Regions from separate parts of the Desmospora activa DSM 45169 genome, predicted to be linked through region 4. Evidence: riboswitches for the same ligand, from Rfam matches in the RefSeq annotation. Region 4 holds a riboswitch; each other region holds the start of a gene.
What was found. A riboswitch is a leader RNA that binds a small molecule or an ion and turns the genes downstream of it on or off. The one in region 4 is predicted to bind S-adenosylmethionine.
Positions count from the first base shown of each region.

Region 1: it holds a riboswitch for S-adenosylmethionine, as region 4 does, so the genes downstream of both, C8J48_RS19175 (YezD family protein) here and C8J48_RS09865 (ECF-type riboflavin transporter substrate-binding protein) in region 4, are expected to answer to the same signal.
Region 2: it holds a riboswitch for S-adenosylmethionine, as region 4 does, so the genes downstream of both, C8J48_RS14830 (methionine ABC transporter ATP-binding protein) here and C8J48_RS09865 (ECF-type riboflavin transporter substrate-binding protein) in region 4, are expected to answer to the same signal.
Region 3: it holds a riboswitch for S-adenosylmethionine, as region 4 does, so the genes downstream of both, metX (homoserine O-acetyltransferase MetX) here and C8J48_RS09865 (ECF-type riboflavin transporter substrate-binding protein) in region 4, are expected to answer to the same signal.

Region 1 covers NZ_PZZP01000001.1:654,706-657,917, reverse strand. The annotation lists gene C8J48_RS03190 (sulfate permease) at 1-280, opposite strand, end outside; gene C8J48_RS03185 (phosphoadenylyl-sulfate reductase) at 296-1,009, opposite strand; gene C8J48_RS19175 (YezD family protein) at 1,102-1,257, opposite strand; SAM riboswitch class I at 1,335-1,442, opposite strand; gene C8J48_RS03175 (helix-turn-helix transcriptional regulator) at 1,612-1,869, opposite strand; gene C8J48_RS03170 (helix-turn-helix domain-containing protein) at 2,008-2,421, shown strand; gene C8J48_RS03165 (phosphatidylglycerophosphatase A family protein) at 2,492-3,037, opposite strand; gene C8J48_RS03160 (DNA polymerase III subunit alpha) at 3,104-3,212, opposite strand, start outside.
Region 2 covers NZ_PZZP01000002.1:326,802-330,013, forward strand. The annotation lists gene C8J48_RS14825 (methionine ABC transporter permease) at 1-129, opposite strand, end outside; gene C8J48_RS14830 (methionine ABC transporter ATP-binding protein) at 113-1,120, opposite strand; SAM riboswitch class I at 1,194-1,303, opposite strand; gene C8J48_RS14835 (sugar transferase) at 1,715-2,356, opposite strand; gene C8J48_RS14840 (SDR family oxidoreductase) at 2,505-3,212, opposite strand, start outside.
Region 3 covers NZ_PZZP01000001.1:778,302-781,513, reverse strand. The annotation lists gene metX (homoserine O-acetyltransferase MetX) at 181-1,287, opposite strand; SAM riboswitch class I at 1,397-1,501, opposite strand; gene C8J48_RS03770 (ABC transporter ATP-binding protein) at 1,558-2,580, opposite strand; gene C8J48_RS03760 (ABC transporter permease) at 2,712-3,212, opposite strand, start outside.
Region 4 covers NZ_PZZP01000001.1:2,022,169-2,025,380, forward strand. The annotation lists gene C8J48_RS09855 (GNAT family N-acetyltransferase) at 1-744, opposite strand, end outside; gene queF (preQ(1) synthase) at 807-1,223, opposite strand; SAM riboswitch class I at 1,598-1,711, shown strand; gene C8J48_RS09865 (ECF-type riboflavin transporter substrate-binding protein) at 1,802-2,362, shown strand; gene C8J48_RS09870 (ABC transporter ATP-binding protein) at 2,375-3,212, shown strand, end outside.

The DNA of each region.
Region 1 (3,212 bases), 1.4 Mb from region 4:
TGGCAATAAACAGGGAGAGGCAAGCGGAAGCTAATATAATGACAGCCACTTCCACCGACAACAGATTGGAAGGAACAATCCCTTCCCCCACTGTTTTTACCACTTCGCCGCCGCCGATGGTCGCACCGAGAATCACGCCCACCCCACAGAGCAACAGAGCCACCCGGCGCCGTGAAACAGCACCAGAACCATAGGCTACCCCCATGGACGCCGCAGCTCCGCTAGCACCGATATTCATAGCGAAAAAACAAGCGACTGCAATCGCAACTACAAATGACATGAACGTCTCCTCACCTTAGGAGTGCAATCCGCACTCGGTCTTCTCCTTGCCGGTCCACCGTCCGGAACGGAGATCTTCTCCGTCTTTTACCGCTTTTGTGCACGGCACGCAGCCAATACTGGGATATCCTTGATCATGAAGGGGATTGTAAGGCAGATCCCGCTCGCGGATAAAGGCCCAGACCTCATCCCACGTCCAGTGGATCAACGGACATACTTTGATCGATTGAAAACGTTTATCGTGATTGAGAAACGCCGTAAAGCGTCGGGTGGGAGACTGCTCACGACGCAATCCCGATATCCAAGCAGGCACACCCTTTAGCGCCCGTTCCAGCGGAATCACTTTGCGCATGCGACAACATTGATCCGCCTCTCGCTTCCACAGCGCATCACCGTATTGCTTCGCTTGTTCCTCCACCGTCAGATCCGGTTTCACCCGCTCTACCACCAAGCGAGGATAACGTTCCTCCACCCGCTGGATCAGATCATATGTCTCAGGAAAATGTAGGCCGGTATCCAAAAATACCAAACGGGCATCCGGCTTTACTTCTGAGATTAACTCGATCAGGACGGCACTCTCCGCTCCAAAGCTACAAGCGTATACCAAATCGTCTCCATACGTTTGCACCGCCCAGGAAAGGACCGCTTTCGCTCCCCGATCATCCTGATTAATGGAGAACGACGGCTTTTTACCTTCATCCCAATTGTCGTAGGTTAATCTGGATTCCATCCTTCTCCCTCCTTTCAAGCATCAAAAAAGACGGTCGGCCCCTATTGATGGTACCGACCGCCTCCAGTTTGTCTGGTCAGCGATTTGTTTTTTCAGCGAATGCGAACCTTTTCGTTTTTCTCCAACTGAATCACCTTACCGTCCTGAACAACCAATGTGATCGATCCATACTTCATCGTCTCCAACATCTTTTCAATATGGTTGGAAACCACTTTAAAATCGACGCTATCTTTTTCTCCCACCCCAATCCCCTCCCTGTGAAAATAATGAAAAAAATAGCCTCGTCCATTTTGGAGAGACTGGGGGGTATACAAGATCGACCCGCATCTTATCTTCCAAAATGGAAACCATTTTGTCGGAATTAGCACCTTGCTTCAAATCGCAGGTTGCCGGGTTTCATCGGGCCGAATCCCTCCACCCCTCTGGATAAGATTTAGTTCCATATTATTGAGTTCACGCAAAGAAGTCAAGGTTTTTCTATCGGATTAATTGTTGATCCTGATTCTCCCTTTTTTTGTTGTGGAAAATCCCGATTAGACGCCCGCTTTCGCAATAATAAGACCCAACGATCCCACCAGGGCAATCGCAACCATTCTCCCACCTTAACCTTCAAAATTCTTGTCACCTTCATTCTCTATTTTTCCTGTTTGATGTTCCTCATCCTCCTGCTGAAAAAACAAATACTCAACTGAGACTCCATAAAATTGCGCCAACTTCAGCTTAATATCATCCCGCGGTACACGACGGCCGTTTTCATACATCTGCAGTGCACTGACGCTGATGTGTAATTTGCTTGCCACTTCGGTTCGGGGCCTTACTCCACGTAAACATACCAACTTTTTCGCCATTATATCCCTCATACGCACCACCCAACACATGAAGTGCTACTAATTATTATAAATTACAATAAGTGTATTTGAAACACTTGAGGTACAAATTCTGTCTACTTCACACGATATGTGTTAAAATGGATGAGAGATGAAAGGGGGCACTTCACCATGTCTTTGGGAAAACGTCTGCGCACCTTGCGTATACGCCGGAACATGCGCCAGGAAGATGTCGCCAACCACCTGGAAATTAGTAAGAGTGCCGTCGGGATGTATGAGCGGGACGACAGGGAACCTTCCTTGGAGACATTGCGAAAATTGGCCGATCTATATGGAGTAACCACCGATTTTCTCCTCGGTCGCACGCTCTTTTCCTCCGATCCAAGGGAAGAAGGCCATTTTGAATCTAATTTGCGTGAGTTTTTGCAACAAGAAACATTACATTGGGATCATGTTCCCCTCACTAGCAAAGATGTATCCACCTTTCGCAATGTTGTTGAGTGGGGGATTCAGGAGAGAAAAACCTTGTACCGGGTTTCCCGGCCGCGGAAAAACAGCGAAGACCTTCATGGGAAAAAAGATTAATATCCATTCACACACAAAACAAGCAATCCAACTCTGTGGTTGAATCGCTTGTTTTCCTTTTTATCAACTCTCATGTATGCGATTGATCAGAAACACCCTTCTCGCTATTTTCCCCTTCATGCAGCGCAATATCCGCTCGATATCGTTCCATATCCGGATTTTCATGGGCAATGCGTGCCGATGCCGCTGCAGCGACACCGGCCACCAAATCGTCCAGAAAGACGTGGATGTGGCCATCCTTGTGATTGAGACGGCTAATGACGCCGAATTTGGTTTTATCCAGATATCCAAAGCTGGTTAAACCGATGGTTCCATAGATGTTGACAACGCTTAACGCCATAATCTCATCCAAGCCGTACAAGGGTTCATCCACTTCCATCATCCGCTGCAGTGGTGAAGGCAGCTGTTTCCCTTCCGCCAAGGTGTCCAGGGCAACACCAGTAATGATGGCATGCTGTACTTCTCGCTTTTGCAAGACATGCTCTACACTTTCCAAGCAGTGGGCTTTCTTTAACTCATCATTATACGGTCGTTGCAGTGTATAGACGATATCGGCGATCTCATCCAGTGAAACCCCTCGTTTTTGCAGCAAGTCTAGCACATGGCGGTAAAACATGAGCCCACCTTCTTCAATCAGAATTCTTCACGTATCATGCAATGCTTTATCGTATGTGTCGCGTGATCAGCGGGTGCGACCGCCAGTCTCTTTGATACGAAAGGTTGCGTTCCCCAGTATATCCTCTACCTTCTGCTTCAATTCTTCCGACGGACGCACCCCGTATTTCTCCACG
Region 2 (3,212 bases), on a different contig from region 4:
ATCAGTGATCACCAGTAGGATTCCGAGAGGAATACCGAAGAGGGCGGTAAAAAAAGTGGAGATCGCGACCATATACACCGTCTCACCGCTTGCCTGCCAAACCAGCGGCCAATCAACTTCCGCTAACACCTGCCGTCACCTCCTTCTCCGATCGCTCTCGAAACCGTATCGCCACTTTTTCTACGGTTGAAGGCTCCCCTTCCAAGGAAACCGTCACCGCTCCATCCACAGTCAGTTCCCCTGCTACTAAGTGAATCCGGACTCCATTTGTAGCGGCTTCCTTTTGCAGATGCGGTAACAACTCCCTCCAGTCGTCGACTGAAAACTGCAGCCAGACACTAGTTTCTGCGTCGGCCTGGGGTTGCTCCGCTCCTTCCAGCAATGTCTGCTTCACAAATTGGGCGGTTACTTCATGGCGCGGCCGTTGGAAGATCTCTTCCACTTCCCCCAACTCAATCACACTGCCCCCGTCCATCACTGCCACCCGCTGACAGATGGCGCGAACTACGCTCATTTCGTGTGTAATCAGCAGCAGTGTAATTCCCGTGTCGCGGTTGATTTCCCGCAACAATTGCAGGATGGAGGCTGTCGTCTCCGGATCGAGGGCGGATGTCGCCTCATCACACAACAACACCTTGGGATCGTTGGCCAAAGCACGGGCAATGCCGACACGCTGTTTCTGCCCCCCTGACAGTTGTGAGGGATATGCCGTTGCCCGTTCTTTTAATCCGACACGATCCAACAGCCGCTTCACCCGCTCCTCAATTTCGTCCTTAGGGATTCCTGCCACTTCCAAGGGGAATGCCACATTTCCCCATACCGTTCGTGACCATAACAGGTTAAAGTGTTGAAAAATCATTCCCATCTGTAAGCGCGCCTGGCGCAACTCTTTTTCATTTAAGTGGTGAATGGCTTGACCGTCCACATACACTTCTCCGGACGTCGGTTTTTCCAATCCGTTTACCATTCGCAGGAGCGTGCTTTTACCGGCACCGCTTCTGCCGATAATGCCAAAGATCTCACCTTGTTGAACATCGATATTTACTCCGGATAACGCTGTCACCGGCTGATTTCCTCTTTTTACGGGAAACTGTTTGGATACTTCTTTCAGTTGAATCACAACCTACACCTCCCTTACAACATAAAAAAAACTTTCTGGCAGATACGCAGAAAGGTTGTGTCCAAACTCTCCACTCTCATCTGTCAGAACCTTTACCAGTTCCGCAGGAATTGGCACCTTTACCGCTATGCAGTCGGTTGCCGGGTTTCATCGGGCCAGTCCCTCCACCGCTCTGGATAAGAGAATCCAATTATTCCTATTGGTCGAGAATGATTTTAGCATGAGAAACGCAACCCGTCAATATTTTCGTTTTTGCGAACCGTTGATCGTCGTTTGTTAAGGGTTTTACCCAAGCATTACATTTCCTTTACAAATTGCCGTTCCCACACTATTTTCGGGGGATATGCCGTATAATAAAAACTAATCAAGAGGTCACGGAGGTGCCCTGTATGAATTACCCTGTTGTTGGTAAATCGTTCTTGTTGGGCATTTTCAATGCAACATGGATGAGTATTCCCCTGTGGTTTTTGTTATACCTTACCCTCCGTTTGGTTTTCTAATCGAGAGGTTTACATGAAAATAGAACCGATTATGGTGAAGAATAAAAAAGGTTGCCATTGATTGGCAACCTTTGTGTGTGTTGATGATTCATTTTTAACGCGCTCCGCTACCGGAGAGAACAACCCAGACGGTGCGGTACAGGATTTGCAGATCCAAGGCAAACGATTGTCGCCGAATGTAATACATATCCATAAAGAATTTTTCTTTGGGAGTAGCATCATAACCACCGTTCACTTGAGCCCAACCCGTCAAACCCGGCTTAATGGTTAGCCGCTTTTTAAAGTTGGGGATCTCTTTGGCGAACTTCTCCGTAAACACCCGTCGTTCCGGACGTGGACCGATCAGACTCATATCCCCGTGCAAGACATTGATCAATTGTGGCACTTCATCGATGCGAGTCTTACGAATAAAGCGGCCCACTCGTGTGACGCGCGGATCATCCTTGGCAGCCCACTGCGGTCCATTTTTCTCAGCGTCAATCCGCATTGATCGCAATTTAATCACATGAAATGGTCGACCGTTTAACCCCACTCGTTCTTGCTTATAAAAGACCGGACCTCTTGATTCCAGTTTAATGGCAATCATCGTCAATACCATGACAGGAAGAATAAACACTAAGAGCGCAATCGAAAATAAGATTTCAAGTATTCGCTTTGCCACAGGATACATTCCTGTTTGCTCATGCGATGGTTGAAGATCAACCGAACTCGCTTGCGAATCGCTTTCGTAAGCCATCGCTTTTGAACGCATCCGCAAACCACTCCTGCCGTAATAAAAATAGTTGAAAACAGTAATCACTTACCAGAACTTCACCAACTGGTAACCAGTATACTGGAGATCTAACCGGTTGGCAATACGCGATTAGGCGTATTTTACGTTATCTTTACAATTCTGTTACAGCCGTTCCACGCTGGAGTAAAACCCTGTTTTGCAAAAGGTAATCCAAGCTTTGTATAAGGCCTTCTTCCAGGCTGACCTTAGGCTTAAACATCAGATGGCGTCGCGCTCCGTCAATATCAAAATAACTATGTTTAATATCCCCTTCTCTGTCAGGACCATAGGAAACAGAAATCGGTTTATTTGACACCTTTTTCAAAAGCTGTACCAACTCATTAATGGAAGTGGAAATACCCGTTCCAATATTGAGCACTTGGTTTTCGGCCCGTGACAGTGCCGCGATATTGGCAGCGGCAATATCGGATACATGAATATAATCCCGGGTTTGTTCCCCATCCCCGTCAATTCGGAGTGGTTCCCCCTTCAAAATGCGCTCCAGGAAGATGGCAATCACCGCCCCCTCCCCTTTGCTGATCTGCCGTTGCCCGTAAACATTGGCATAGCGCAAAATGGTAAAGGGGATTCCATAGAGATCTTGATACGCTCTTAGATAGTACTCCGGTGTAAATTTGGAAATCCCGTAAGGAGAGAGCGGATTAACGGGATGGTTTTCATCGATCGGCAAATATTGCGGATTTCCATAAACCGCTGCGGAAGAAGCGTAGATAAACTTGCTAACTCCACACTGACGAGCAGCCTCCAACAAGCGGATGGTTCCATGGATATTAATATCGGCGTCTCCCAGCGGCTGATC
Region 3 (3,212 bases), 1.2 Mb from region 4:
CCGGTAACCAACAAAAACTATTCAATAGGCAAGAAGTTTTAACGCATTTGCCACATTTATTGTACTCCCAAGCTTCCTAGAGCGTCAAGGTAAGGGATTCTCACATATTGGAAAGGTATACCTCTACACAAGATAAAATGGGCTTTTATTCATTTTGATATCCACCAAATCGTCACATTTTTAAACGGTGGGTACCGTATCCGAGAGAAAAGCCTGAATGGGAGGAGCCAATTTATCAAACTGGACCAAAAAAGCATCATGGCCGTAATCCGAAGGAAAGGTAAACAGGTAGCTCTCCTTTCCCTCCGCAATCAGCCAACGGTGCAATTCTCGCTGTTGATACGCCGGAAACAGTTGGTCATCTTCGATTCCAATTACCAAGACCGCCGCTTGCACCCGAGCTAAAGCCCGTCGGGCTCCTTCCCGTCCCCGTCCGATATCATGGGTATCCATTGCCTTCAACAATGTCAGATAACTATTAGCGTCAAAGCGGTCCACCAGCTTATTTCCTTGATAGCGAAGATAACTCTCCACTTGAAACAGGCTCTCCTGGTTCAATAACGGTCCACTTCGCTGCAAATTTCGACCGAAACGGTGCTCAAACAACCGCGGAGTGCGATAAGTGACCATCCCCACCATCCGCGCAACCGCCAACCCCCGGATCGGTCCTGAGTCCGGATAGTAATCTCCTCCTGCAAAAGCAGGATCTGACCGAATGGCCTGACGGGCAATCTCGTTAAAGGCGATTGCCATAGCATTTAGCGATGGTGCTGTCGCAATCGGAATCAGCCGCCGCGACATTTCGGGATATAGTATCCCCCACTCCAACACCATCATGCCTCCCATTGATCCGCCAACAATCGCCTGCAAGTGATCCACCTTCATTTGTGCTAAAACTTGTCGTTGTAACCGCACCATATCCCGAATCGTCACCAATGGAAAGGAAGATCCATAGGGACGACCGCTCTGTGGACAGATAGAGGCGGGACCGGTCGTGCCGTTGCATCCCCCCAACACATTCATCGTAATCATGGCGAAGCGGTCGGTATCGAGCGGTTTTCCCCTTCCCACCAGTTCATCCCACCAACCTGGATCCCTTTCATCCCCGACAGCATGAGCATCTCCTGTCAAGGCGTGACAAATTAGAATCACATTATCCTGTCCCGGCTTCCAAGCTCCTGCGATTTCTACCGCCACTTCCACTGCCGTCAACTCTTTTCCGCACTCCAGCAAAAACCGATCAACGCGCACCTGTCGCCGTTCCACGCCCTTTTCCGCTGTTTTCATTTACAATCCTCCTCGACCATTCCGCGCGCTGAGTATTATCAAGCAAAAAGCCCGGCACCTTCCCAAATGGAAGAGGCCGGGCTGCGCATACACACATGTCCCGCCCCTCTTCCCATCTTCCTGGACATATGTCCAGCAGGAGTTGGCACCTTTCCCTGATAGGGTGGTTGCCGCAGTGTCATCGGGCCAGTCCCTCAACCGCTCTGGATAAGAAGAAGGTTTATGATTTTCCTTATGATAAGATGGTTTTAACTTTACTGTCAAGCCGTATTACCCACGTGCCCGAATTTGTACCTGGGGTGTTTGACTCACAGGTGTGGCCTGAGGGTGTTCCAACCAACACGCTACCTGATGATCTTCCGAAACAGAGTACACCTCCGGCATTTCATCATGGCAAATATGCATCGCATGTGGACAACGATCGGCAAAAGGGCAACCCAGGGGAGGATCAAACAGATCCGGCGGTGAACCGGGAATCGGGGTCAACTCCTCCTCCCGTTTCCAATCTAGCCGCGGCATAGAGGCCATCAACCCCCAAGTGTAGGGGTGACGGGAGTGATGAAAGATCTCTTCCACTCTGCCGGACTCCACCACTTTTCCGCCGTACATCACCGCCACCTGTTGCGCCATTTCCGCTACAACCCCTAGATCATGGGTGATCAAAATGATGGCAGTCTCCGTTTTCTCCTGAAGCTCCTTCATCAGCTCTAGAATCTGCGCTTGGATCGTTACATCGAGGGCAGTCGTCGGTTCATCGGCGATTAAAACCTTTGGATTGCAGGAGAGGGCGATGGCGATCATCGCCCGCTGCCTCATCCCCCCGCTAAATTCGTGCGGAAATTGATTCACCCGCTTCTCCGGCGTAGGAATGCCTACCAGTCGCAGCATTTCCACCGCTTTTTGCCGTGCATCTTCCCGGGTGAGCTGTTGATGCCACATCAGCCCCTCCATTATTTGCTTCCCTACTGTCATGGTCGGGTTTAACGAGGTCATCGGGTCCTGAAATACCATTCCGATCTCCGAGCCACGAATCCGAAACATCTCCCACTCCGACACCCGTGCGAGATCACGCCCGGCAAAGAGAATCTCACCTTCCTCCATCTGCCCAGGGGGAGAGGGAATCAAGCGGAGAATCGCTTGTGCGGTCACACTTTTTCCACTGCCCGACTCTCCTACGATGGCCAATGCTTCTCCTTTGCCTACTTTTAGATTGACTCCACGAACGGCGTGCACAGGACCGGCATGGGTATGAAAGGTGACCTTTAAATTTTTAATCTCCAATATAGATTCCATCGCCTACCACTCCTTCGGGCAAAGCCCCTTCTAATGCGTTGTCCTTTAGGGCTACCTCTCCTTCGGGCAAAGCCCCTTCTAATACGTAGTCCTTTAGGGCTACCTCTCCTTTGGGTAAATGCCCTATTTCCCTATTTTCGCATTTTGGGGTCCAACGCATCGCGCAAACCGTCTCCCAGGGCGTTAAAAGCCAGCAGCGTCAAGCTAAGCATAAAGGCCGGGAAAAAGAGACGCCACCATTCATCGGACAAAATCACCACCAAGGCATCGTTGATCATGGTGCCCCAGCTGGCGATCGGCGCTTGCACCCCTAGACCTAAGAAGCTGAGAAATGCTTCCGCAAAGATGGCGCTGGGAACCGTAAAGGTGAGCATGACAATGATCGGTCCCATCGCATTTGGGATCAAATGCTTTTGCATCAGCCTGCGAGTATCGGCCCCTAGGGTGCGGGCAGCTAATACAAATTCCTGTTGTTTTAACTGCAACACCTGCCCTCTGACAAGACGGGCCATATTGAGCCAACCGGTGGCGGTTAAGGCGATGATGATCGTCAACAAGCCGGGCTCCAACACCACCAGCAGCAGGATCACCACCAGTAAGTAAGGCAATCCCCACAATACATCCACAATCCG
Region 4 (3,212 bases):
AGCTGCTTGTATCAGAGAACGGATAACGGCATCCGGATCGTTTGCCCCTGGTTTTGTACGACATTGATACAAAATGATTGCTTCCAATGTTCCATTAGTGTGATAAACACGTTTAAAGAGGGCATAACCAACCGACTCCCCATCTCCGTCACGAACAATAGCCGCCATGCCGTCCTTGATTCCCTCCCAGTCTGTTTGCCAAGGGGACAGTGACGGATAAAATGATAACGATGACACTTCACCGGCGCTTCCGATCTGTACCCGGTATGACTGCCGCTCTTTTAACAACGCAACATCCAGCGTCCCCGTTTTTTCCAGAAAAAGCAGCCGGTCAACCACACGATACCCCATCTTCTCATACAGAGAAATGGCTTTTTTATTCTTTTCAAAGGCTTCCAATGTGGCGATCTCCACCTGTTCCCGTTGATACAGAGCCATTGTCGCTTCCAGCAACGCTGTGCCCAGCCCTTTTCCCCGGTAGGGTACCGCTACACCGGTTCCTCCGTTCCATGCCGCTTTTCTCCCCTGTACCGTTCTTAGCCCGTTTAGCACGATCCCCACCGGTTCCTCTCCCGCAACGGCCACCAACGATCGCGCCGGGGACAGCCCTTCTATACCCATCCGTTGGACAAATCGATCCACCGTCATCGTAGCATCCACCAGATATCCTTCAAAACAGCGGTTCCATATTTGTGTCGCCTCTTCAAACGAGTATTCATGTAACGATCGAAATACCATCTCCATGAGATCCCCTCCTTTTTTTGATTGAACCAAAAAAACCCGGCTTACGCCAGGTCATTCATATGTTATTCCCCCGTCCACTCCGCCACCACACGCGTGCCAAGCCCACCACGGGCGTTCCATAAAGCTTCCACCTTCATCCACTTTGGTTTGGACACTGCCACCAGCTCCTCCAAAATACGACGGGTGGCGTGCTCTTGATAGATGCCCACATTGCGATAGGAGGTAAGGTAGTATTTTAACGATTTCATCTCAATCAGATGGCGACCCGGGACAAACGAAATCGTAATCTCTGCAAAATCAGGCAAACCCGACCATGGACATACCGAGGTAAATTCAGATGTAGGAATCTCCACTTCTATGTCTTTACCCGGATATTCATAAGGAATCGTTTCCAAGATATCAGTCATAATCGCCGACTCATCTTGAATGTCGAAGCGGATATTTTGATATTTACTGTGGTCCACATTAATCTCTGCCATCCATTTCTCCCCCTTTGATCCACTCTCATCATACCGCGATCCATTTTACCATACAACGCAACCTCGAGAAATTGACACTGGTCCACTCTCGTCCATAAAAAAATTAAGGCTCATACGAACGTTAGTTCTTGACACCGTCGATCGATTGGATTAAGATTAAAACATCCCTTTCTCGACCCAGTTAGAATCATGTCTTCTCTATCTTGGTCTACCCCTTAAAAACGGCTTTTGGCCGTTCTTTTTTTATTTGACGGGAAACAGAAACCAATGCATCTCCCGCTGTCGAAAACCTTGACGACCTTATCGATCTATACTAATATATCTTTTGGTATTATGTACTTTTGTCGTATCTTTTTTTCAAAACTACATACTTGATCTTATCAAGAGCGGCGGAGGGATTTGGCCCGATGAAGCCCAGCAACCTATTTGACCGCAAAAAAGGTGCCACATCCAACAGAGATCACCAGATATCTTCTGAAAGATAAGATGAACGACACACCGTCCCACTCTTTCCTTCGGAAAGGGTTTTTATTTTGCACGATCGCGTTCCACCAAATCTTAAAAAAGGAGCGGATACCATGTTTACTTCCCTTTTTCAATTGAACACCAAAACCGTCGTCACGATCGGCATCGGATCAGCTTTATACGGAATATTGGGCTTATTGGGATTTCCGATCGCACCCAACACCTTTATTAAGCCTGCTGTTGCCCTATTGGTGATCTTTGGGGCATTGTTTGGACCGGTGGTCGGGTTTTTGATCGGGTTTATCGGGCATCTCCTGACCGACCTCATCTCCGGTTGGGGCATTTGGTGGGGATGGGTGTTAAGTTCCGGCATCACCGGTCTGTTTATGGGGTTGGTATTTACCAATAAGGGCTTTAGCGTCAACGATGGCCAAGTCAAGGGAAGACATCTCGTCTTTTTGGCCATCTCCGGCCTTATCGGCATTATCATTGCTGTCTCGTTAGCCGGAGCACTCGATGTGTGGTTGATGTCAGAACCCGCCGACAAAGTCGTGCTGCAAGTGATCGGCGCCTCGGTCGCCAATGTCATCGTATTGGGGGCATTGGGGATTCCTGCCGTCTTGGGCTTAACCAAATGGAACCGGCGTAACACCAACTTAAAACTGGATGTTTAAAGGAGTCCGCTCATGTCTGCCATCCTTTCGTTTCAGGATTTTAGCTTTCGCTATAAACATGTATCCAACCCGACGCTAAAAAAGATCAACCTGGACATTCAAGCAGGGGAAATGATATTGATCGCCGGACCAAGCGGTTCCGGCAAATCGACACTGGCCCATTGTATCAATGGGCTTATCCCCTTTTCATATCCCGGGGAGATCACAGGGGAGCTTTTCATCCGTGGAGTTGCTCCTCAACCGAAACATCTGTCCGATATCAGCCGTGTGGTGGGTACCATCCTCCAGGATCAGGATGGTCAGTTTGTCGGTTTAACCGTAGGAGAAGATGTTGCGTTTGCTTTTGAGAATGAGGGCATTCCCCTGGAACAGATGAAAATCGAGGTCAAGCACGCACTGAATATGGTCGATATGCTGCCCTGGATCGATCGAAGCCCCCATGAATGTTCCGGCGGGCAAAAACAGCGGGTTTCTTTGGCCGGTATCCTCTCTATGTCTTGTGATGTGCTTCTGTTTGATGAACCCCTTGCCAACTTGGATCCCGCCAGTGCGCAACAAGCGATGGCGTTAATTGTTGAAATTGGGCAACGCACCGGTAAAACGGTAATTATTATTGAACATCGGATTGAAGATGTCCTGCGCCAACCGATTGATCGCATGGTGATTATGGACCAAGGAAGTATCCAAGCGATCGGCACACCGGATGAATTGCTCGCTACCAGCATCCTACGGGATGTCGGCTTGCGGGAACCGTTATATGTCGAGGCTCTCAAACACCTTCAGCCTGAGTGGAAACCGACGGATCGCCTCAGCAACATCCGTCACATCCTGTCCCCTTCACTTACACAAG